DNA from 2 places in the Capillibacterium thermochitinicola genome. Region 2 is predicted to be linked to the other one. Evidence: riboswitches for the same ligand, from Rfam matches in the RefSeq annotation. Region 2 holds a riboswitch; the other holds the start of a gene.
What was found. A riboswitch is a leader RNA that binds a small molecule or an ion and turns the genes downstream of it on or off. The one in region 2 is predicted to bind cyclic di-GMP.
Positions count from the first base shown of each region.

Region 1: another riboswitch for cyclic di-GMP. It lies ahead of G5B42_RS06930 (bifunctional diguanylate cyclase/phosphohydrolase); the one in region 2 lies ahead of G5B42_RS03740 (hypothetical protein).

Region 1 is NZ_JAAKDE010000013.1:31,715-43,407, forward strand. Features, by position in the region: gene G5B42_RS06905 (glycoside hydrolase family 2 protein) at 1-2,154, shown strand, start outside; gene G5B42_RS06910 (glycoside hydrolase family 43 protein) at 2,145-3,059, shown strand; gene G5B42_RS06915 (aldose epimerase family protein) at 3,092-4,132, opposite strand; gene G5B42_RS06920 (Cof-type HAD-IIB family hydrolase) at 4,217-5,023, opposite strand; gene G5B42_RS06925 (hypothetical protein) at 5,160-5,519, opposite strand; cyclic di-GMP riboswitch class I at 5,768-5,861, shown strand; gene G5B42_RS06930 (bifunctional diguanylate cyclase/phosphohydrolase) at 5,937-7,529, shown strand; gene G5B42_RS06935 (DegV family protein) at 7,565-8,416, opposite strand; gene phoU (phosphate signaling complex protein PhoU) at 8,772-9,410, shown strand; gene G5B42_RS06945 (OmpH family outer membrane protein) at 9,587-10,183, shown strand; gene G5B42_RS06950 (SDR family oxidoreductase) at 10,205-11,047, shown strand; gene G5B42_RS06955 (aminotransferase class I/II-fold pyridoxal phosphate-dependent enzyme) at 11,191-11,693, opposite strand, start outside.
Region 2 is NZ_JAAKDE010000006.1:44,147-55,839, reverse strand. Features, by position in the region: gene G5B42_RS03790 (glycosyltransferase) at 1-552, shown strand, start outside; partial or broken gene G5B42_RS03785 (carbohydrate ABC transporter permease) at 856-1,359, shown strand; gene G5B42_RS03780 (carbohydrate ABC transporter permease) at 1,368-2,219, shown strand; gene G5B42_RS03775 (LacI family DNA-binding transcriptional regulator) at 2,376-3,353, shown strand; gene gtfA (sucrose phosphorylase) at 3,407-4,864, shown strand; gene G5B42_RS03765 (DNA adenine methylase) at 4,879-5,781, opposite strand; gene yfcE (phosphodiesterase) at 5,819-6,376, opposite strand; gene G5B42_RS03755 (HD domain-containing protein) at 6,690-7,265, shown strand; gene G5B42_RS03750 (hypothetical protein) at 7,443-8,696, opposite strand; tRNA gene G5B42_RS03745 (tRNA-Asn) at 8,929-9,003, shown strand; cyclic di-GMP riboswitch class II at 9,107-9,190, shown strand; gene G5B42_RS03740 (hypothetical protein) at 9,264-9,755, shown strand; gene G5B42_RS03735 (fimbrial biogenesis chaperone) at 9,788-10,600, shown strand; gene G5B42_RS03730 (hypothetical protein) at 10,681-11,181, shown strand; gene G5B42_RS03725 (hypothetical protein) at 11,194-11,670, shown strand.

The DNA.
Region 1 (11,693 bases), on a different contig from region 2:
CTGGATCAGGACACCGTCCATTTTACGGTGCTATGTGATGGAGTGAATAACCTAATTGATCCAAACGTGGAGATTATGATCTATGCCGCAGAAGACCGCGGCCGGATGATCGAAAAACGGTCCTTTCCTTACCGGGACGACCATACTTACAGTCTCGGCCTGACGGACCCGTGCTACTGGAGCCCGTCCTCGCCCTGGCTCTACCATACCGAGATTATTCTTAAAGACGGGACCATTCCCAGAGACCGGATGGTTACTTATTTCGGGTTACGTAAAATTCATTGGGAAGCGGGGCGCCTCTTTTTGAACAACCGGCCTTTCTATCTCCGCGGTGCCTTGGACCAGGGGTTCTGGCCGGAAACGATCTATTATGCCCCCAGCGAAAGCCTGATTCAGGAGGAGATCAAAAAAGCAAGGGACATGGGTTTTAACCTGCTCCGGAAACACATCAAAACAGAAGATCCCCGTTACCTGTACTGGGCTGACCGCATGGGGATGCTCATCTGGGCGGAACCACCCAACTGCGCCAAATGGTCGGAACTGGCCAAGGCCCGGTTTAAAAAGGAATTGTTTGCTTTAATTGAGCGGGATTATAATCACCCTTCCATTATTATCTGGAGTATCTATAATGAAGAATGGGGATTGGAATGGCGACTCCGCAATGACCGGGAAAAACAGCTGTGGGTGAATGAATTATACCGGGAGGTAAAAAAGGCCGATCCAACCCGTCTGGTTTGTGATAATTCAGGCTGGGCCCATGTCTGCACCGATCTGAATGACTATCACCGTTACTTTGCCGTTCCCGAGCTCGCCGAGGAGTGGCGGGCTGATTTGACCCGCATTGTCGAGCATCCGGAAGAGAATTACGCCCTGCCCGCCAATCACTGGGGGGAGCCGATTTTGATCTCCGAATTCGGAATGTGGGGGCTTCCGGAGACCGATCAGATTACCGGTGAAGATTTGGATGCGGTTCCGTGGTGGCAGGGAAGTGCCCGAATCTTTAAGGAGGAGTTTAAGATTCCGGCGACGGCCGCCCGCAATTTCCGGAAATACGGTTTGGACCGGATTTTTTCCAACTTGAATGAATTGGCACGGGCAGCGCAAGAACGGGAATTCCGGGGTGTAAAATTTATCATCGAGGAGATCCGGAAAAGGCCGGAGCTTGCCGGTTACGTGGTCACAGAACTAACCGATATCGAATGGGAAACCAATGGGTTCTTGACCTATAACCGCCAGCTGAAGGCCGGTTTTGCGAAAGCCCCTTATTTTAACGGGGAAACCATCATCAGCGCCGACCTGAACAAAAGAAACTTTTGGTGCGGGGAAACGCTCCGGGTCCGGCCGGTGGTGGTCAATAACACGGATCAAGATTTTCAAGGGGAAATCGTTTGGAACCTGAACGGGACAAGGCTTTCGGAGAAGACGCCCCTTACCGTTCTTGCCTCTGCGGTTACCCCCGGCCATGAAGTTTTGCTTCCGTTGCCCAACGTCGATACGCCGCAGCGGCTTTGCCTCCGCTATGAATTGCGCTGTGGGGAGCGGGTTATTTGCCAAAATGAAGAAGAACTCACCATTACCCCGCCGGCCGCCCGGGTGGTCAACGGCCCGGTTGTTTATCCGGTGGGTCTGCCTCCGGCCTTTATCACCGAATTGGTTAAAAACGGATTTAAGCTCGCTCCGGACGGGAAAGCGGCGGGACTTTGCCTGACTACGGCCTTGACGCCGGAGGTTAGGGCCCACTTGGAGGCCGGGGGGCACGTGCTTTGGCTGGCGGAAAGCCAGATGACGGGAGATGGATTCACCCTCAAGAAACTGGTGGAAGGGGAAAACTGGGACCGGGCGGCAGCGGTTAATTTTCTTGACCCCTCACTTTTCCCCGGGGTACCGGTGGCAAAAGTACCCGGTTGGGAAATGGCCGGTCTTTATCCGGCTACGCTTGTCACCAACCTGGATACCTTACCAGGGGTAAGGGTGTATGGCGGGATGTTCCAAGGCTGGTTGGGAAACCTTGACGGTTTTTTGGTCGAGCTTCCACTGGAGTCCGGGCGTATATGGATTACCACCTTACGTTTGGGTGCCAGCTATAACCAACAACCGATCGGGACTTTAATGTTAAACCAATTAATGCTAAGAGCGGGGAGAGGATGGAGTTGACCCGAACCTTAAAATGCGGGGAGATCACCCAGATCGGTGACCCTTATGTCCTGCGGGACCGGGGAAAATATTACCTGTATGCCACTTCCTCCCCCTATGGGTTTAAGGTGTGGGAATCTCCCGATCTGGCCGCCTGGCAAGAACGGGGATTAGCTTTGGATGCACGGGAAGAGGGTAACCAATGGGGCGTCGGCGATTTTTGGGCGCCCGAAGTCACTTATTACCAGGGGAATTACTATATGATTTACAGCGCCCGGGACCGGGACGGTTCGCTGAAGCTGGCCTTGGCCACGGCGACACACCCCTTGGGCCCTTTTCGCAACCGGAAAGCACCCCTCTTCGACCGGGGCAAGTCCTTTATCGACGGGCATTTCTTTTTTGATGACGACGGGAAAATTTATCTCTATTATGTTCAGGATTGTTCGGAAAATATAATCGATGGTAAACATATCAGCCAAATTTTTGTGCAAGAAGTCAGTGCCGACCTTCTGACTTTGTTGGGGGAACCGGTTTTAGCGGTCGAGCCCAGCCAACCCTGGGAGGGGATTGACCGGGATTGGCAGTGGAATGAAGGCCCTTTTGTCCTGAAGGACCGCGGGGTGTACTATTTAATGTATTCCGCCAATTGCTATGCTTCCAGTGACTACGCCATCGGGTATGCCGTGGCCACTTCCCCGTTGGGGCCTTGGCAAAAGGCGGACGGCAATCCGCTCCTGGCCAAAGATTTAGCGGCGGGGTTTTCCGGCCCGGGACATAACTGTGTAACCCGTTCCCCCGACGGGAGCCTTTTGATTGTTTACCATACCCATACCAATCCGGAGCAGCCTAGTGGCGACCGGAAAGTAAATATCGACCGGCTTGTGATTGAAAATGGTCAATTAAAAGTGGTCCGGGTCATGAAATGACCCGGACCACTTGTTTTTATGACCACTGGTTTTTATTGTTCAATGGTAAACTGGTATATGGTGGTCTGTTGGTAAACTTCCCCCGGGTTTAAGACTGTGGAAGGAAACGCGGGGTGATTGGGGGAATCGGGGAAGTGTTGGGTTTCCAGACAGAACCCGCTGTGTTTTCCGTATTTTACACCGCGTTTTCCGGTCAAGGTCCCGTCGAGGAAATTTCCGGTGTAAAACTGCATTCCCGGTTCAGTGGTGTAGACCGTCATTACCCGGCCACTTTTCGGTTCGCGGACGCTGGCGGCCAAAGTTAGTTCAGGTCCCTTGCGGTTTAAAACATAATTATGGTCATAGCCGCCGGGGAGCTTTTTGATCCGCGCTCCAATCGGTTGCCAAGTGGTGAAGTCCAAGGGGGTATTGTGCACCGGAATTAATTCCCCGGTGGGAATCAATTCTTCATCAACGGCCGTATAACGGTCGGCGTTGATCATGATTTCATGGTCCAGGATATCGCCACAACCTTCCCCCTTTAAATTGAAGTAACCGTGGTGGGTGAGGTTGACGATGGTTGGCTGATCGGTGGTAGCCAGATATTTAATGACCAGTTCATTTTGGTCATTCAGGAGGTAACGGACAGTGGTGGATAAGTTCCCCGGGTAGTTTTCCTCCCCGTCTTTGGATAAATAATTGAGCTCCACCCCAGCCCCTTCTGCGTTACAAAACTCGACAGCATCCCAGACCACCTTGTTGAAACCGATATTCCCGCCGTGAAGGTGGTTTTTACCGTCATTCAGGGCCAACTGGTACTCTTTACCGTTCAGAACAAAGCGGCCCTTGGCAATGCGGTTTGCGTAACGACCGATGAGCGCGCCGAAATAGGGGTGCTCGGCTAAATAGTCGGCTAAATTGTCAAAACCGAGGACCACATCGTCAAGTTTGCCGGTTTTATCCGGGACCAGAAGCGATGTGACAATCCCCCCGAAATTAATGATCTTCACTGTCATATCATGTTTGTTTTTGAGGGTAAACTGAAAGACTTCCTTCCCGCCAACCATTCCATAGGGTATCTTTGTGATGTTCAAAATTTCCCCTCCTTATTTTCATCTGAACGGTAAAAGTAACTGTCCTTGTTTCCCCGGAAACAAAGACAAGATGGCATCATAAGCTTACAGTGCTTTATTCAAACAGAAGCGGTAGAGGGCATGGGCGACACCGTTTTCGTCATTGGAGAGCGTCACATAGTCGGCGTGTTGTTTGATTGCCGCATCGGCATTGGCCATGGCAATGCCGAGTCCGGCATATTTGATCATTGACAGATCATTAAACCCGTCCCCGATCGCGATGATTTCCTCCCGGGAGAAGCCGTAATAAGCGCTCAATTGGGCCAAAGCATTGGCTTTCGAGACTTTTTGGTCGAAAAATTCCAGAAGGAACGGCTGGGAAGTACAGTAATTCACCGTCGGGGGGACCGCGGGCGCAACCTGTTTTTCAAAATGGCGGATCGCTTCTACTGTGTCGTAAAAAAGGACTTTTGTCACCCCTTGGGCGATGAGCGCTTCCAGATCGGTAATGGGCTCCGGTTTCGTCCTTGACAGGTCGGAGTAGGCGGTTGCTTCCGGGCCAAACGGCTGGACATAGAGTTTGTTGTCGGCCCAAATGACAACCGTGGTTTTGAGGTTTGTGCCGAGTTTGTACACGGTTTTCACGTCTTCGCCCCGCATTGTTTGGGCGTAAAGGATCTTTCTTGATTTTCCCATTACGATCATGGCACCGTTGTAGGTGATAAAGGGCAGATCCAGACCCAGTTGCTCAATCAACGGTTCGACTCCTTGGATTGGCCGGCCGGTGCAGATGGTCACGATCACCCCGGCCGCGATGGTTTCTTGGATTGCTTTTATGGTCTCCGGTGTAAGGTTGCTATTGCTGTCCAGGAGGGTGCCGTCGACATCGACTGCTACTAATTTGTACTTCATACTTCTTCTCCTTTGGTTAAAGATCCTCTATTTCCGAATCAGTGTATTACATGTGGCTTAATTATAAAGTACTAGGTTTTGACGGAAAAAGCAATCTGGATTAAGTTTTTTACAAGTTTTTGTGGCGATAAAAACATTACTTTTTTTTGGTTCTGGCCTGCTCAATGATGGAGTGGAGCGGTTGCGAGCCCCCTGCCATCAGCGCCGCCGTAAAAAGGCTGTCGATCAAGGGTGCTGTTTCCATTCCCAATCCGCCCGCCAGGAGACGGAAGCGGGGATTCGCCAGGGCCAACCCAAAACCGAAGGCAAAGGTCAGAAGCAAAGTCAGATAAGTACGGAAGGCAACTATTTTGGCGATGTTTTGGTCCGGATGCTCCCCTTTCTTCGGCACCGGGGGAAGCAACGGCATGAGTAAATTCTCAATGATTCGTTCGACAATGAAGGTAATCACGGCAATAAACACAAGATAAGAGAGGAGTTGGTCTAAGTTGTACATCTTGGACCCTCCTTGACATAAGTGATCTATGTAGTACTAATTTTTGACATCCCGCCAATTTCCTCTTTTTCACATTTTATATTTACATTTACAAATGCAACAAATGAATTAGAATAAAAACCAAGAAAAAAGGGCAAAAAAGGGCAAAAACCGGCAAAAACATGATTTAATAGTTGCTTTAGTGTCTGGATCATGTTACTATTCTTATAATAATCTGTCTTTTTAATTGAAATCTGGCGAAACAACGGATCGCGAAAAGGCAAATCCGGCGAAAGCCGGGGGCGCAAAGCTGCGGGTCTAAAGTTTAACTCACGTTTAAACCAAGACAGCCGGGCTGCCGAAGGGTGTTGTTTTTTTATCATCCTTTATTGATCAGTTAAGCACCAAAAGGTCAAGATGTGCGGAGAGGGATCTTAAATGCGAAAAGCCATTATTACCATTATGATCCTCGTTGTCCTTTTATTCTTTTCTCCGGACCGTGCCAATACCGGCCAGTATTACCACGGTCTTATTCTGGTCCTTTCTGCGGCTGTGCTTTTGTTGTTCGTGCTTAGTCTAATCTTGTTCCTAAGCTACCGCCGGTTAAAAGCAAATTATCAGGAGAATATCATTTTAAACGAGATATGGGAGACTTATATCAACGCCAACCAGAGTTATATATACTTAAAAGACGAAAATCTCCGCTATCTTCTGGTTAACAAAGCCTTGGCTGATTTCTACAACAAAGAAGTGCGTGAAATTATTGGGCGGGATGATTTCGCCTTTGCCGATCCGGGGTTTGCTGCTCTCAGCACGAGGACCGAGCTAAAGGTTTTGGCCACCAAAACGGTAGTCGAGGAAGAATTAGTCTGGCGCAACCGGGTTTTTGCCGCCACCAGGTTTCCGGTTAAACTCGTCAGCGGCCGGTACGGCGTCGGTGCCTACGTACGGGATATCACCGAAGAATACAACAACAAAAAGGAGCTGATTTACCTCAGTTTTCATGATCCTTTAACCGGACTGTATAACCGGCGATACGTCGAAAATGAGTATACAAAGCTGGATGTGGAGGCCAATCTTCCCCTTACAGTGATCATTGGTGATGTCAACGGACTGAAAATCACCAATGATATCTTCGGGCATCAGGCGGGCGATCTTCTGCTAAAGAAGGTGGCGGAAATTTTAAGGATGGTTTGTCAAAAAGGAGATGCGGTTATCGCGCGTTGGGGCGGGGATGAGTTTATTCTGTTTTTACCCCGCACCACCGGGGAAGAGGGGGAAAAACTCCGGATGGCGGTCAAAGAGCAGTTTGCCCAAGAACGGATCAATGGCCTGCCGGGAAGTATCTCCTTGGGTGTTGACACCAAAACCGTTACGACGGAAGACCTCGCCCAAACCATCCGTAATGCCGAAGAGCGGATGTATTTGGAAAAAGCGATCGACAGCGAACGGTTTAACAACGATGCGATCCAAAGAATTGTCAAATCCTTTCACGAACGATTCCCCCGGGAGGAGGAGCACGCCCAAAGGGTAAGTAAACTATGTGTAGAACTCGGGAAGGCGATGAAGCTGTCCCCGTCGAACTTGAACCGGCTAAAACAGGCGGGTTACCTTCACGACTTGGGGAAAATCGTCTTGGAGGAGGCCTTACTGGCGACGGAGGAGCCGCTGACCGAAGAGAAATGGCGAAAGTTAAAGGAGCACCCGGTGGCCGGGTACCGGATTGCCAACGCTTCGCCCCAGACGATGGAGGTAGCCAGGTATCTGCTCAGCCACCATGAAAACTGGGATGGGAGTGGTTATCCCAAAGGCCTGCGGGGGCGGGAGATCCCAAGGACGGCCAGGATTATTGCCGTGGCCAATTACTACGATAAATTGCGCTACGGGGCTTTCGGCCGAGAACCGCTTTCCCCGGACGCCGCCCTGGCAGCCCTCAAGGAGGAAGCCGGGAAGAAACTGGATCCGGAGATTGTCCAGGTTTTTCTGGAGATCATGGCAAGTGGTGCGCGTTTGGAATCGATAAATCTATAAACGCCAAGGGGACCTTTGCGGTCCCCTTTCTTCATTTATGCTTCTTTTTCCACATAAATAATGCCCACGGTTCCCGGTCCGCAGTGGGTTGAGATCACGGCCCCGGCTTTGGTAATAACGACATTGCGGGCCAGCTCCATCTCCCGGAACTGCGCGGCGAGATCATTGGCCGCCTCTTCGTCACGACAGTGGGTTACGGCGATCCAGTTGTCGTCGATCCGTTCTTTGTTGGCGGTGGCCCATTCTAAGAGGCGGGTTTTGGCTTTGCTTTTACTTCCCCGGATTTTTTCCGGGACGCACATCTTGCCGTCGACAACCTCAATACGCGGATGAATCTGGAGAACGTTGCCGATCAGCGCTTGCGCCCGGGTTAGTCTTCCTCCTTTATATAAAAAGTCTAGCGTATCGACGATAAAGGAGGTTCTTACCCGTGCGGTCATGGCCCTGAGCCGGTCGGCAATCGCTTGGAGAGAGGTACCTTGCTCGGCCATTTCGGCCGCATGCAAAGCCAAAACCCCGATGCCCATTGATAGATTACGGGAATCGACGGTGGCAATGGGGGCGTCGGCCAATTCTTGCGCCGCCAGACAGGCGGAGGCGTAAGTACCGGACAGGTCGGACGAGATTCCGACATACAAAATTTCATGACCTTCCGCGAGGAGGCGCCGGAAAAGTTCTAGAAAGGCGGCCGGTGTGGCCTGGCCGGTCTTGGGGAAATGGGGGGAAGTGTTGACTTTTTCTAAGAACTCGTCCTGCGTAAGGTCGATCCCATCATAGTAAACCTCCTCGCCAAAATGGACCGTAAGGGGAATCACCTCAATACCGTAGCGGCTTTTTAATTCCGGTGAGAGGTCAGCCGTGGAATCGGTGACGATTTTGATCGACATTGCAAAACTCCTCCCAAAGGGTAATTTTCCGTATCTTGTAGCAAGTTGTTCAGTAAGGAAAAGAAGATAAATCAAATGATGATACCGGGGTTAAGAGGTCCGTCGGGATCCTTTATGGTCACCTCCTTGTTTTAAGTCACGATTGGCCAGTCACTAATAACTTCGCTAATTTCAGGTTAAATCCTCCCCGCTCTTTGGTGGTGAGCGGGAAGAGGGCGAAAGAAAGTGTATGACAAGTGGCAGGAGGATTTTACCCTTTTGTAACTAATATTAATGTTACCGGGAATTTTTTGCGAAACCGGACGTTAGTAAAAGGTAGAGGGCCAAGTATATTTACGAGAAAGGTGTGGTTGCTTTGAACCAGCTTGAACAGTTGATGTCGGAGATCAAGAAGATGGGGGATGCAGTTAAAGAGCGGGTCCAGCGGTCGATCAATGCCTTGGTGGAAAAAAATCCGGAGACCGCCTTGGAGATTATCAGAGAGGATGACCTTTTTGATAACGAACTGATCGTCTTTGAAGACAAGATTACCCGGTTTCTTGCGGAAAAGAACCCCCACGGGAAAGAACTGCGTAACAGTCTTTCCATTTTTAAGATGGCTAAAGATCTGGAACGGATCGCCGATTACGCGACGAACATTGCGGAGATCGTTCTGGAGTTCAAAAATGAAGAATACATAGAACCTTTAACCCATATCCCCAAACTGGCCTCTTTAGCCCTTAATATGCTTGAAGTGGCATTAAGGGCTTTTGTTGATGGTAATCCCGATCTGGCCGAAGCGGTCTGCCGTAAAGACGAAGAGGCCGATAATCTTTGTGACATCATTTATAAGGAGTTGACCAGCGGGGAATTGGCCGAAGGACAACCCCGTTCCATCCGGCAAACGGTCCGGTTTAACATGATCGCCCGTTTTTTGGAACGGATTGCCGACCACGCCACCAATATTGGGGAAGAAACAATCCTGCTCCATACCGGAAAAAGGGTAAAATACTAACTTCACTACCTTTTGTCCGTTGCAAAACAGACCCGCCGGGTGGCGGGTTATTCTTTAGCCGGGACGTTAATTATTCCCGGCAGGAGATTGCCACGGCGGGTTGAATATCTCCTGTGTTAGCGCCGGACCGACCATTTGTCTCGGTCTTTAATACTTCCGGGGAGGAGCAGTAGAAGATGGCAAAACGATTTTTCCTCTTTTTGACTTTAACCGTTGGCCTACTCCTTCTGGTCTTAGCGTATGCCGGGCCACACCGGACGGTTGAAGCGAATACAAAAGTACCCGAACCCAAAATCGGGCTTCTAGATCTGGACAGGATTAAAAAGAAGGCTCCCCACTTTATTGCGTTGGAGCAACGGGCAAAAAACAACCGCCGGATCCTGGAGGAGTTTACCGCCCAGGTTTTAGCCGAACACCAACAGCAGATTCAGACGTTAAGTCCGGATGATTTTAGCCGCAGCCGGGAACTAGCCCTGGCCACCCAGGCCCGCCTTGATCAGAAGAGGCAGGAGTTGGAGGAAAGTTACCGGCGGCAAGAAGAGGCCGTGCTGGAGGAGTTGAAGGCGGTTGTCGCCCATGTGGCGAAGAAGGAAAAGTACGATTGTATTCTCCTCAAAGGCGGTTTCCAGGTGGGTGGGGAAGATGTCACCGATCAAGTCCTTAAAACCTGGGACAAGTGGGGATTGACTTTTTGGCAGCGGGTTTGGATCTTTTTAGGCGGGAAGGATCCCCGGCCGGATCCGCTGGCGGAAGGGTCCGGCGATGGACAGTAAACGTAAAGGAGCGTTTTTTTGATGGCAATGAGCTTGTCAGGGAAAAAGGTTCTTATTACCGGAGCTTCTTCCGGAATTGGTGCCGCCATTGCAGAAGCACTGGCGGACGCGGGGTGTCAGGTTTGGGGGACGACCCGTAATCTCGACAAGGTGGCGTCTCTCCCCGAACCGTTGCGCCGGAAGGTGAAATTCCTGGCCATGGATGTCAACGACGACCATTCGGTCCGGGCCGGCGTAGACCGCTTTCTGGCGGAAGCCGGGGGCATCGACGTCCTGATTAACAACGCCGGGTTTGGGGTCTTCGGGCCGCTCGAGGAGTTCCCCTTGGCCAAGGCGAAAGCGATCTTTGAAACCAACTACTTCGGGGCCTTGCGTTTGATTCAAGCATTGGTGCCGGTCATGCGGGAACAACGCAATGGGCTAATCATCAATATTACTTCGCTGGCCGCCCGTTTTGTCATTCCCTTTCAGGTTCACTATTCGGCGACCAAATTTGCCCTGTCGGCGCTGACCGAGGGGTTGCGCCAGGAACTGCGCCCCTTCGGGGTGAAGGTGGTTGCGGTTGAACCGGGCGATATTAAAACAAACTTTAATAACGTTACCGAATTCGGGTTTAAGGAAGACTCGCCATACAAAAAATGGACGGAACCCTGTTGGCGGGTGATCGATGTTAATATGGAAAAATCCCCCTCGCCCCGGGTGGTGGCGGCACAGGTGCTCAGGATCATCAGGCAGCAGAACCCCCGTCCGTATTACGTGGCCGGCGATTTCCTGTCGACGAAATTCCCGTTTCTGGCCCGGTTAGTCTCCCAACGGTTCAAGGAGAAGTTAATCCGGAAATTTTACGGAATTGATTTTGAATAACAAACGGGTAAATGTGGGGGACAAAACTGTTTACATAGGCCCCTTCTGGAACCGCGGGGTGATTAACGAAAATTAATCAGTAAAAAAGCCTCCTGACCGCCAACGGTCAGGAGGCTTTTTTTGCGCTGTGGTGCGGGGCTTCGTTAGGCGGGGATGACCGCCAATTCTTTACCGACTTTGACCAAGGTCTGCAGGGCACGGTCGATCTGTTCCTTGGTGTGGGTGGCGGTGAGGCTGGTCCGGATCAAGGTGGCATCCGCCGGGACGGCGGGGGCGACGACCGGGTTGACGTAGACTCCGTGCTCAAAAAGGACCTTGCAGAACAGGAACGTTTTTTGCATGTCCCCAACCAGGATGGGAATGATGGGGGTCACTCCGTCACGCACGATAAAACCATGCTCTTTCAGACGGGTCCGGAAGTCATTGGCGAGGGACAGCAGATGCTTGCGGCGTTCGGGTTCGGTTTCGATGATCTCCAGGGCTTTCAGGGCGGCGCCGGTGGCGGCCGGGGTCATGCTGGCCGTAAAGATCAGCGGCCGGGAGACATGCTGCACGTAGTGGCAGACCGGCTCCGAAGCGACAAGGAAACCACCGAGGGAAGCAAAGGATTTACTGAAGGTCCCCATAATCATGTCCACTTCGTCTT
Region 2 (11,693 bases):
GTACAAGTTGCCTCCGACGTGGCCAAGGCGACCGGCCACCAACTGTATGTGGTGGGGCAGGGCGCCCTGGATAATCCCCTGGAAGAGCTGGCGCTGGGCGGAGAAAAACACATCAAATATCTTCCGGCGGTCGGCCCGGAAGAACGTGCCCGGTTACTTGGCAAGGCCAAAGCTGTCCTTATGCCCACCTTTTATCTGGAGCCGTTCGGCGGGGTTAATGTGGAGGCGCAACTTTGCGGGACACCGGTGATCACCAGTGACTGGGGGGCGTTTCCGGAAACGGTCCTCCATGGGGTTACCGGGTACCGCTGCCGGGTTTTCGAGGAGTTTTGCTGGGCGGTCAAGAATATCCACCGGATCCGGCCGCACGACTGCCGGAAATGGGCGGTGGATAACTTCTCCCTGGAGCGGGTGGGGCGGATGTACGAGGAATACTTCCAACGGGTCCACCGGCTCTTTGGCCGTGGCTGGTACGAATCCAATGACGAACGGCGTGACCTGGAATGGCTTTGCCGGTATTATCCAGCGTCGGCCAGTGCGGATTTGAGTTGAGCCCAAAGCGGTTTCCAAAGGCGGGAAGCGCAAAGACGTACAGTGCAGGATCGGAGTTACAGAACATCAGGGATGTTCTTTTCCGGTCCTAATTTTTATAACAAATAGTGTTTTATCTGGCTGGATGGTGAAAAAGAGCACCTAAACCCATATGTCAAACGGTTGACATATGTTACAGGAAGGTACTATAATATTAACGGATCATTAGCAAAATGATCTAGGGTAACGGCCGTCCCTAAATCCAAAGGAGGTAAAAAGGATGAAAAAAGCGCGACTAATCCCGTTGGTATTCGGTTTTTGCATTTTGTGTTCTCCCGTGTTTTAGTTTTTATTGGTAAAAGTCTCAATCTGTCCTTCCTTTCTTATTCATGGCTTGCCAATCCGCAGAAAGCATTATGGGCTTTAGTGATCGTGAGTGTTTGGCAGTATTCGGGATATATGATGATCATTCATATTGCTGGCTTGGTGAATATTCCCAAAGAATTAATTGAGGCCGCCATCATCGACGGGGCCGGGGCCGGGCAGAGAATAAGGAGGATCATTCTTCCGTTGATGGTGCCTTCCTTTGTGGTTACGCTTTTTTTGACGCTGCAAAGAGGTTTTATGGTTTATGATGTGAACCTGGCCCTGACTGACGGGGGGCCGTTTCGAAGTACCGAGTTGATTTCGATGCACGTCTACAAGAAAGCTTTTTTGGCGCAGGAATATGGAATTGGACAGGCGCAAGCATTTTTCCTCTTTCTGATTGTTGCGGCGATTACCCTGGCCCAGGTTTATTTCAGTAAAAAGTGGGAGGTGGAGATGTGAAGGACTTGATGAGGCAATTTGCAGTTAAAGAGAGAAAAAGGAGAAACATTCTGCCTTTCCTTAGACATCTTTTGTTATATCTCCTTTTGGTCATCTATTTATTCCCCTTTTATTTGGTGGTGATCAACGCCTTTAAAGACCGAAGAGCGATCATCTCCAACCCGCTGGGCATCGGTAGTGCGGTGAAACTGATCAACTTTCACCAGGCCTTTATAAAAATGAATTATTGGCAAGGCTTTTGGAATTCCTTAGTTATCACCGCCTTAAGTGTGGTGCTCATTGCTTTCTTCTCTTCCATGACGGCTTATTATTTCCTGCGGTATAAAGGGAAGCTCAGCAAGTTCCTGTTCTTTCTGATGGTCGCCTCGATGCTGATTCCTTTTCAGGCCATTATGATCCCTTTGGTCCGGATTTATGGTTCAACTTTGAAATTGCTTGATAATAAATGGATCTTAATCTACATGTATCTGGGTTTTGGTTCCTCCCTTTCGGTCTTTGTTTACCATGGCTTTATGAAAAGCATCGCGGTGGAGTTGGAAGAGGCTGCCCTGGTTGATGGTTGTACGCCTGTTCAGACCTTTTTTAAAATCGTGTTTCCGCTTTTAAGGCCCACCACGATCACGTTGGTTGTGCTGAATGTCCTTTGGATTTGGAACGATTTTCTCCTTCCCTCTTTAGTCCTTATCTCAAGGACCAACCGGACCTTGCCGTTGTCAACCTTCTATTTTCACGGGACCTATACATCGGATTACGGTTTGTTAATGGCGGGTTTATTGTTGACGATCATTCCGGTGATTGCCTTTTTTATTCTGATGCAAAAACACGTGATCAGCGGCATACTGCAGGGGGCAATCAAATAATCGGTCAAGGGAAAAGCCGATGGGGCCGGGCGGGCGGTGAACGGTTGCGGATGGGACACGGCAATGTGATATAATTTATAAAGTTTGGGAAAATAACGGTTGAATCATTATTGCTAACCAATGAGTTGTGGGTTTTACCCCAAAGGGAGTGAAAAGATGCCGACAATTAAAGATGTAGCGGAGAAAGCAGGAGTTACTGTTACTACTGTTTCACGGGTCCTCAACAACCGGGGCTATATTAGTGAAGCCACGCGCAAAAAAGTATATAAAGCAATGGAAGAATTGAACTATCAACCGAATGAACTCGCCCGTTCCTTGTTTCGCGGGAAATCCCAGTTACTTGGGTTAATCATCCCGACGGTCGCCCACCCGTTTTTTGCGGAATTAGCCGCATCCATCGAAGCATATGCCCACGCCAAAGGCTATAAAGTCCTTCTCTGCAATTCTCAACTGAACCGGGAAAAAGAGAAGGAATATATTGAGATGCTGAAAAGGCACCAAGTCGCCGGAATTATCATGGCCAGTCATACGATGGAAGTTGATGAATTTGCCAAGGTAAAATTGCCGCTTGTTACTTTTGACCGCAGGATTGGTGCGAATATTCCCTATGTGTCTTCGGATAACTATCAAGGCGGCCAACTGGCCACCAATTTGTTGATTGATAAGGGATGCCGAAAGATTGCCCATGTCTGTGGTAATCTTAGCCTTAATATGCTGGCGAATAAACGAAATGAAGCTTTTGTGGACACGGCGCGGGAACGCGGGGTTGAATATTACACGATTCAAACGGAGATTAATGTTTTCGAGACCAAGCAGTATGAACTTTTAATAAGAGATTTATTTAATGAACATCCAGATTTGGATGGGATTTTTGCCAATAGTGATCTGATGGCGGTCAGTGCGATTAAAGTCTGCTCCCTCCTAAAAAAGCGAATACCGCATGATGTACGGATTGTGGGTTATGATGATACGAATATTGCTTCTTTAGTCTTACCGCAAATTACCTCGATCCGACAGCCGATTGAGCAGATGAGTGCCTTGGCCATCGATCTCTTGATCCGGCAGATGAACAAGGAACAGATTTCAGTCGATAATATTCTTCCGGTAATTTTACATGAAAGAGAAACAACATGATGGGTTGTCGCCTGCTGATCACAATTAAGACATCCAGATAGGAGTAGATTGTTTTGACGTTCAAAAACGAGATCGTACTTATTACTTATCCTGATAGCATGGGGAGAAACCTCAAAGAGTTAAGGGAGATCTTAATCAAATACTGCCAGGGTGTTGTGGGGGGTGTTCATCTGCTGCCTTTTTTTCCATCCTCCGCGGACCGCGGCTTTGCCCCTCTTACCTATGAGGAAGTAGATCCGAAGTTTGGGACCTGGGATGATATTCAAGCGTTAGGTGCCCATTTTTACCTGATTTTTGATTTTATGATCAATCATCTTTCCCGCCAATCAGTTTTTTTCCAGGATTTCAAAAGGAAGAAAGATCAGTCGGAATACGCCGAATTATTCATCAGGTACAAGGATTTTTGGCCCGGGGGTGAACCCAGTCCAGAAGAGGTTGACTTGATTTATAAAAGGAAGCCCAGAGCACCATATACGACGGTGCGGTTTCACGATGGGACGGAAGAGAAAATCTGGTGTACCTTTACGGATGAGCAAATTGATATAAATGTCAATACCGCGGTCGGCAAGAAATTTATCCGTGATTCCCTGCGTTTTCTGGTGGAGAAGGGTGCCGCCGTGATTCGGCTTGATGCTTTTGCTTATACAACGAAAAAAGTGGGGACCAACTGTTTTTTTGTGGAACCGGAAGTTTGGGCTTTATTAACGGAAGTCGAGGCTCTGCTCAAACCTCACGGAGTTGCGCTTTTACCGGAAATCCATGAGCATTACTCGATTCAATTGAAATTAGCGGAGAAAGGATACTGGGTCTATGATTTTGCCCTGCCCATGTTGTTACTGCATGCGCTCTACTTCGGAACCAACAAAAGACTGATCAATTGGTTAAAAATCTGCCCGCGCCAACAGTTTACGACGCTGGATACTCACGATGGGATCGGGGTGGTGGATGTCAGGGATCTGTTGAGCGAAGAAGAGATCGAACAGACCCAAAATTATCTTTACGCCAACGGAGCCAACGTCAAAAGGATCTATAGTTCTACCGTCTATAATAACCTGGATATTTACCAGATTAATTGTACTTATTATTCGGCTTTGGGCAACAATGATCAGGCTTATTTACTTGCGCGGGCCATTCAGTTTTTCACGCCCGGGATTCCGCAAGTCTATTATGTCGGTTTACTCGCCGGGGAAAATGATATTGAACTGCTGGAAAAGACCAAAGTGGGGAGAGACATTAACCGGCATAACTATACCAAGGAGGAGGTTGAAGCGAATTTAGCCCGCCCGGTGGTCCAAAAGCTCTTCGCCTTAATGCGGTTTCGCAATACCTATCCCGCCTTTCAAGGCGATTTTCGTTGCGAGCCGATCGGTGAAGAAGCGTTGGCGCTTACCTGGCAAAAGGACGAGTATAAAACGACATTAACGGCTAATCTGAAAACCCATGAGTTCCGGATCGTTTATTTTGATCCGCAACAGGGGCGGGATTGTCCAGTTTCTTTGGGCAGCGGTTAAAACAATGATGCGGCCTAATAATTCCGGATGATCAACTCGTTAATGGCACCCCGTTTCCGGGCGTCGCGGTTGATGGAACGGTTGGCGGGGACCCGCTCGATCTGATAACCCTGGTAGAGAGTTTCAAAGAAATGGTCGGTGGCGTCTTCGTTCTTTGGATCGGAGTTGCTGAGCATCAGGAATGCTCCTTTCCGGTCCATTTCTTTATAAAAGGCGGCTAGTCTTTGCTGGTCCCGGTCGGAAAAGCCGTGGCGGGAATAGGCGGTGAAGCTCGCGGTGGCGGTTAACGGGCGGTAGGGCGGGTCAAGGTAGACAAAACTGCCTTTGGTCACAAACTCACCGGCCTTTTCAAAGTCCCCGCAGATCAGGTGGGTGTCCTGTAAAGCATAGTGGATCGCCATCAAATTCTCCGGCTCGTAGAAGCGGGGGTTTTTATAACGCCCGTACGGCACGTTAAACTCACCCTTTTGGTTCAGGCGGTATAACCCGTTATAACAGGTTTTGTTTAAGAAAATGAGCAGGCAAGCCCGTTCAATCCAAGCCCGGTTGAAAACTTGCCGGTCCAACGCCTGGCGCTGCCGGTTGAAGCGGGCCCGGATTTCGTAGTAGAAGGCTCTCCGTTCGTCCGCGCTCTTTTGCCCGAAGGCAACGGCGATTTCTCCCAATTGCGCGATCAGGTCGCGCGGCCGCTCTTGCAACACTTTGTAGCAGAGGATCAAATCGGGGTTGATGTCAAACAAATAGGCCTCGCCGATCCGGTAATGGGATTTTAAATAAAAAAACATCGCCCCGCCGCCGACGAAAGGTTCGAGATAGCGGGGGATCGCTTTGGATTCCTTGATTGGTTCCGGTAAGCGGGCGGCCAAGGCCTTCAGTAATTGGCCTTTGCCGCCGGCCCATTTCAGAAAGGGACGCATCCGTATTCAGCTCCACTGGCTTTTTATGGGTAAAATTTTATGCGTTTGTCTTGGGACAAGCCAACCTTTGCACAGCTTCCTTGGTGTCGATATTCCAGATCACAATCGCCTCTTCGTCAACGACGGCAATGGTCGGCGCCTGCGGTTCGTTTTTCGGCAGGGCGGGGCTGCCGGGGTTTAAGTAAACCACGCCGTTTTCTTGTTTGACCGACGGGAGGTGCGTATGGCCGGAGATGATCAGATTATAAAAGTTTTTTGTTTTGGCGGGGAGCCGGTCACGGTGGCCGTGGTGGACCAGGATCCGCCAGCGCGGGGTGATAAGATGGGCATAGGGCGCTTCGATGGGGTGGTCGAGGATCATCTGGTCAACTTCGGCGTCGCAATTTCCCCGCACGAAAACAATGGGCTTCTCCAGCGTGTTGAACAGCGTACATAATTCATTTGGCTTATATTCGTCGGGGAGCGGGTTCCGCGGTCCGTGGTAGAGGAGATCACCGCAGTGGATAATCAGGTCGGTCTGGTGTAAAAATTGGTCGTAGGCTTTCCGCCAGGCGCTGACCGAACCGTGGGTGTCGCTGATAACGCCAATGCGCATGTAAATCACTCCTTTTATATTTTAGGTTCTCTGTTGAAGCCCGGCTTTCCTTTACCGATGGTTACAGGGGTGTTGAATTTTATCAGTTGTTTACCCGACCATTGGTTGCTTGCGCTACCAAGCAGAAAAAAGTGTCTCTTATTTTGGTGTAAAGGATTAGTGTGCTTTAGTTTTTCTTGACAGTGAGAACCTTATTAAACGTAAGCGATTAGTAATGAGGGGCGAAGGTTGACAAATTGTGGTTGATGCCGGAAAATAAAGGGGAATTCAAGTTTGTCCAAGTTAGGGATTGAAGAGAAAGGAAGGATCGGCGATGACCAAAACGATTAACCGGGAAGCGGCCTTAGCGTTGTATAAAAAGTATAACCAGGACGAAAGTCTTTTCCGGCATGCCCTGGCGGTGGAAGCGGTGATGCGCCATTTTGCCGCTCTTTTTGGAGAAGACGAGGAGAAATGGGGGATTATCGGCTTAATCCACGACCTGGATTACGAACGTTATCCCGACCAGCACTGTATCAAAGTGAGAGAAATCCTGACCGGCGAAGGCTGGCCGGAGGAATACATCCGCGCCGTGCAGAGCCATGGGTGGGGGATCTGCTCCGATGTGGAACCGGTGGAACGGATGGAGAACGTGCTTTACACCATTGACGAACTAACCGGTCTGATTACCGCTGCGGCTTTGGTCCGGCCGAGTAAGAGTGTTTTGGATTTGGAAGTAAAGTCGGTCAAGAAAAAGTGGAAAGACAAGGCCTTTGCGGCGGGGGTTAACCGCGAAGTCATCGAAAAGGGAGCCGCGCGGCTGGGAATGGCGTTGGATGAGGTGATTAAAGAGACCATAGCCGGCATGCGGAAGGTGGCGGCGGAGATTGGCCTCCAGGGTAATTTGTGATCGCCGGGTCGGCTTAAACCTACCAATCAACAGAGGATTTAGAAAATAAGGATTGGAATAAAGAGAACCTTGGTCGACACCAAGGTTCTCTTTATCCCGACGGGTAAGTATGATTTTCCATTTACCGGCGGCGGCAGGTGCGATTTTCGTCTTTGCCGCCGTTAGAATTAGAGGATATTATTCTGATTCTGTACTGAGCTGCACAATGTCTCGGATGAGCGGGTTGAGCATAACCTGGGTGAAGAAATTGATGGAAACATCTTCCGCGATCGTGGCCCACTCGTCGGCGGAGATTTGGCCGACGTTGACCGTTGTTGCAGGGAGAAGCTCAGGGAAGGCCGGTTTTTGCCCTGGATTAATCAGGCTTTGTTCGACCATGATCGTCGACCGGGAGACTTCGCCTGTGTTCGGGTCGGTAATGTCCATAGTTTGCTCGGCGACCATGCTCCGCCATAAACCCTTCCGGTCGAGATAAATTTTACCGTCCATTTTGGTAAAGGAGGTTGGAGGAGTGGCCGTTTCGATTTGGACGATTGCCGCCGTCATCCGGGCGAGCAAATGATCGATTTTCAGATCAAGATTGTCCCGGAAGGCGATGATTTGTTCTTCGGTAATTGGCCAGGTAGCCAAGTCGCCGTTGTTCTTGGCAATGGTGATGAACTGGGTGATTTTGTCTTTGACCAAAGTCCGGACCGCAGGATTGCCCAAAATACCTTGTAACATGCGATTCATTTCTTCAAACGCAAAATCGTCCTGATCCATCTGCAGAATCAGTTCTTTACAAGGAACGATTTTTTCCTGGCCGTTCTCCATGACGGATAGTTTTACCTGCTTGTCACCGGCGGTGATTTTGTCCCGGTAATATTCGGTGTAGAAATCATAAACCGCCAGTTCCACCTGTTCCCAGGTTTTCTCGTCGGTCTCAAGCAGTAAGGGGAAATAATCGGTAATTTGGACCTGGAAGCCAAAGTACTTATGGATTAGTTGCTGTAGATCGTTCCAATTAATATAAAAAGTTTTTGGCCCCAAGAAGACCGATTGGGCGGTTATTTTCTCCAGATCGCAGTAAAAAGTCAGATTTCCGCAGTTTCCTCCTTTGTAGAGGAGGTTAAGATCAAAGAGGAAACGGCGGTCTACTTTGTCCAACTTTGTGGTGATTTCAAAGGTAACTTGGTTGAAGATCTCATAAAACTTTTGGTATTCCGGATTGTCCGACTGGATACGCACTGCCGCTTTGGTCACAAATTCCTGGTAGTCCAGGTCGTTTACCAATTTTAAGGCCGCGATGAAATGTTCGTGGGGGGCTTTGGGGACACAACCGGTCAAGGAGGTGACCAGCAGAAGACCGATCATAACGGCGAGGGCAAATTTGATCGCCAATCCCTTTTTTCCCGTCGTGTTTTCGGGACTAACCCAATGAGGTTTGTTCAATCGAATCTCTCCTTAAAGGTTTTTTTACTGGGCCGGAAATTCGAATCAAGCTCCGTGAACTTTATTTCGTTATTTATCCTTCTTTTCCTTTATTTGTTATGTAGCAAATTTTTTATGCCTCTGCATCTTGAGGCCGGTACATCTTGACGCCTGATAAAGTTGACAAAAAACTAAACACAAAATGTTCTTGACAAATGGCCACAACCATGCTAATATGAGAAATGCAAGGCATTCCTCGATAGCTCAACGGTAGAGCACCCGGCTGTTAACCGGGCGGTTGTTGGTTCGAATCCAACTCGGGGAGCCATTTTTTTAGGAATTTTGCTGAAAAAAGCAGGAAAAAATTGTTTGACTTCGCCTGCTTGATCAGCTATAATAAAAAACAGTAAAAAAATAAATAAAATCGTTTATGACATTAGCGAAACGATGACTCTCAGGCTTTAAATGGTCACTTGGCCTGGGATGAGTGAGTAGTGAAACCGGCGCTAAGGGTGTATTTCCCTGTAGGCCGGTTTTTTGTTTTTCTAATTTTATTAATCTTTTGTGATAATACGAGGAGGGTTTTGCATGCGGAAAGAAATGAAATTAATCTTGCCAATCGTTTTGTTAGTAATAGTACTGGGGACAAGCTTTGCGGTCGAGAAAACCCACGATATTATTGTGACCATCCCTGAGATTGCGGAGCTCGAGTTGTCGGAGGACAGCATTGACCTGGGCAACTTTTTAGTAGGGAATGTGCTTCAGAACCGGATCGTGTCCGCCACACCCTTAAAGGTAACATACCGTTGTAACCACATGGATGGTTGGGCGTTAAAGGTTTCGGCGACCGCCTTCCAAAACGCCATCGATCCCAGTATCACGATTCCCGTTAACTACCTCTATTTCGGCACGGCGCCGGACAAAACCGACACCCAAATGTCCGAAACGGATATCGTCGTCGCGACTGGGTTGGAACCGGTTAACACCACCACCGAGATTTATTATGCCATGGACTTTCCGGAAAACGCCTATGCGGGCGAATACAGCACCACGGTTACATATACACTGGTTACGTTATAACCGATTGCGAAGTAGGTGTAAACATCAAAACGATGAAACCGAACTTCCTGAAATGGCGAAGTCTTCTTATGCTCACCTTGATGGTGGGCTTTTTATCCTTGACGGGGGTAGCGAACAGTATCACTGTGACACCGCCACGCTTGGCGTTTACGGCGGAGAGCGGTGGCTATTTTGAAGGCCAGATCGAGGTCTACGGGGCTTCCGATAAAGAGATCAGGGTGAAGACCTACTTTATGGATTGGGATTTTGACCAGGAGGGGACCGTCCAGTTTTACGCCGAGCCTAACCGGGTGGAAAGGTCCGCCACCGCGTGGCTGCGGATTGAACCCAGTGAATTTGTGTTGCCCGCGGGCGGTAAAAAAATGGTGACGATCAGCGGACAAGTGCCGGCCGGGACGGCGCCCGGCGATTATTGGAGCATGTTTTTTGTGGAGTTTCTCCCGTATTCGGTGGTGCAAACAAGCGGAATGCGCATGAGTGGCCGGGTGGGCGGCAGCATCACCATTACCGTTCCCGGGCCGGTTACCGTCAAAGGGCGGATTGATGACTTTACTATTGAAAGCAGGCATATAAACGGCCGGCCGGGAATCGCCGCGACGGTTCTCTTTGTTAATGAAGGTGATTCCGTTCTGGAACCCACGGGACGGATTGAAATCAAGGATCTCCAAAACAAACGGGTCGGGCTGGTGACGATCCCGCCCAGTAAAGTCCTGCCCCAGAGTAGCCGCCAGATCCGTATCCAAGAGGAGCTGCGGCTCAAGCCGGGTAGCTACGTGGCGATTGCCGTTGTGGATTATGGCGGTTCCAAGTTGGCCGGCTACCAAAAGGTCTTTACGGTGCAATGAAGAGGTTTATGACAAGGCATGCCGGGGTAGTCAGCCTGCCGGCCGCGGCAGGGGCCGAAAAAAGAAAAAGGAGGGAAAGTATGCGTATGGGACGGTGGCGACTGGTCGGTATCCTTCTTCTTCCCGCTTTTTTCTTGTTGGCCGAACCGCTCAGAACGGCCGATTGCGTTCTTGAATTTGTCATTCCCGAACGGACCGAGATCGCCTTGTCGGTGCCGGTGGTGGATTTGGGAGAACCACGCCGTGAGAATGGACGCCTTTATTACGAACGGATCAATGCGGTCCAGGTTGATTACCGTTGTAATATCCAGACCGATTGGGAGGTACGGATTTCGGCGGAAGATTTCCGGGACGGGACCCGGACCATCCCCATCACCCGGCTGCAGTGGCGGACGGAGGACGGGATCTACCGGGATATGCCCGCCAGTGGCAGTTATCTGGTGTTGGCCCGGAAAAGGGATCACCAGCCGCGCGCTGGGGTAAAGCATAGTAAGAAAATCTCCTACCGTCTGGAATTAAGGGGTGACGAATGGGGAGGAACCTACTCCGCCCCCATAACCTACACCTTATTCGTACCATAGGAGGTGAGCGTAATGGGTAAAGGCAGGGTTTGCCTGCTGCTACTGGGGTTGCTCCTGACGGTGGCATTGGTGCCCGTGCAAGTCCAGGGGATCGATTGGGAGAATGGAGCGATTCTTGCCCTCGGTAATACTGTAGCCAACCTGGGGGAGTTGAAGACCGATCCCTTTGACCCGACCCTCGAGTATTTTGAGGCGGAAAACGCCATCTCCTTTACGGTTTTGGTGCTCCTTAACGAATGGCAATTACTGCTTTCCGGGGAGGATTTTGTCGCCGGGGCGGAGCGGATACCGTTGGCGCAGATGGAGTGGAAATTGCGGAACGGTACTTACCGGCGGATGCCGGCCGCGGGAAGCAACCAGGAATTGATGCGGATTTCCGGTTTTTTACGGGTGATCAGCGATAGTTTATCCTTCCGTCTGGTGCTCAAAGGGGACGAAAGTCCTGGTCACTACAGTAGTACGTTAACCTTGACCTTAGTTAACCTATAAAGGATTGCCATTTGTAGCAAAAT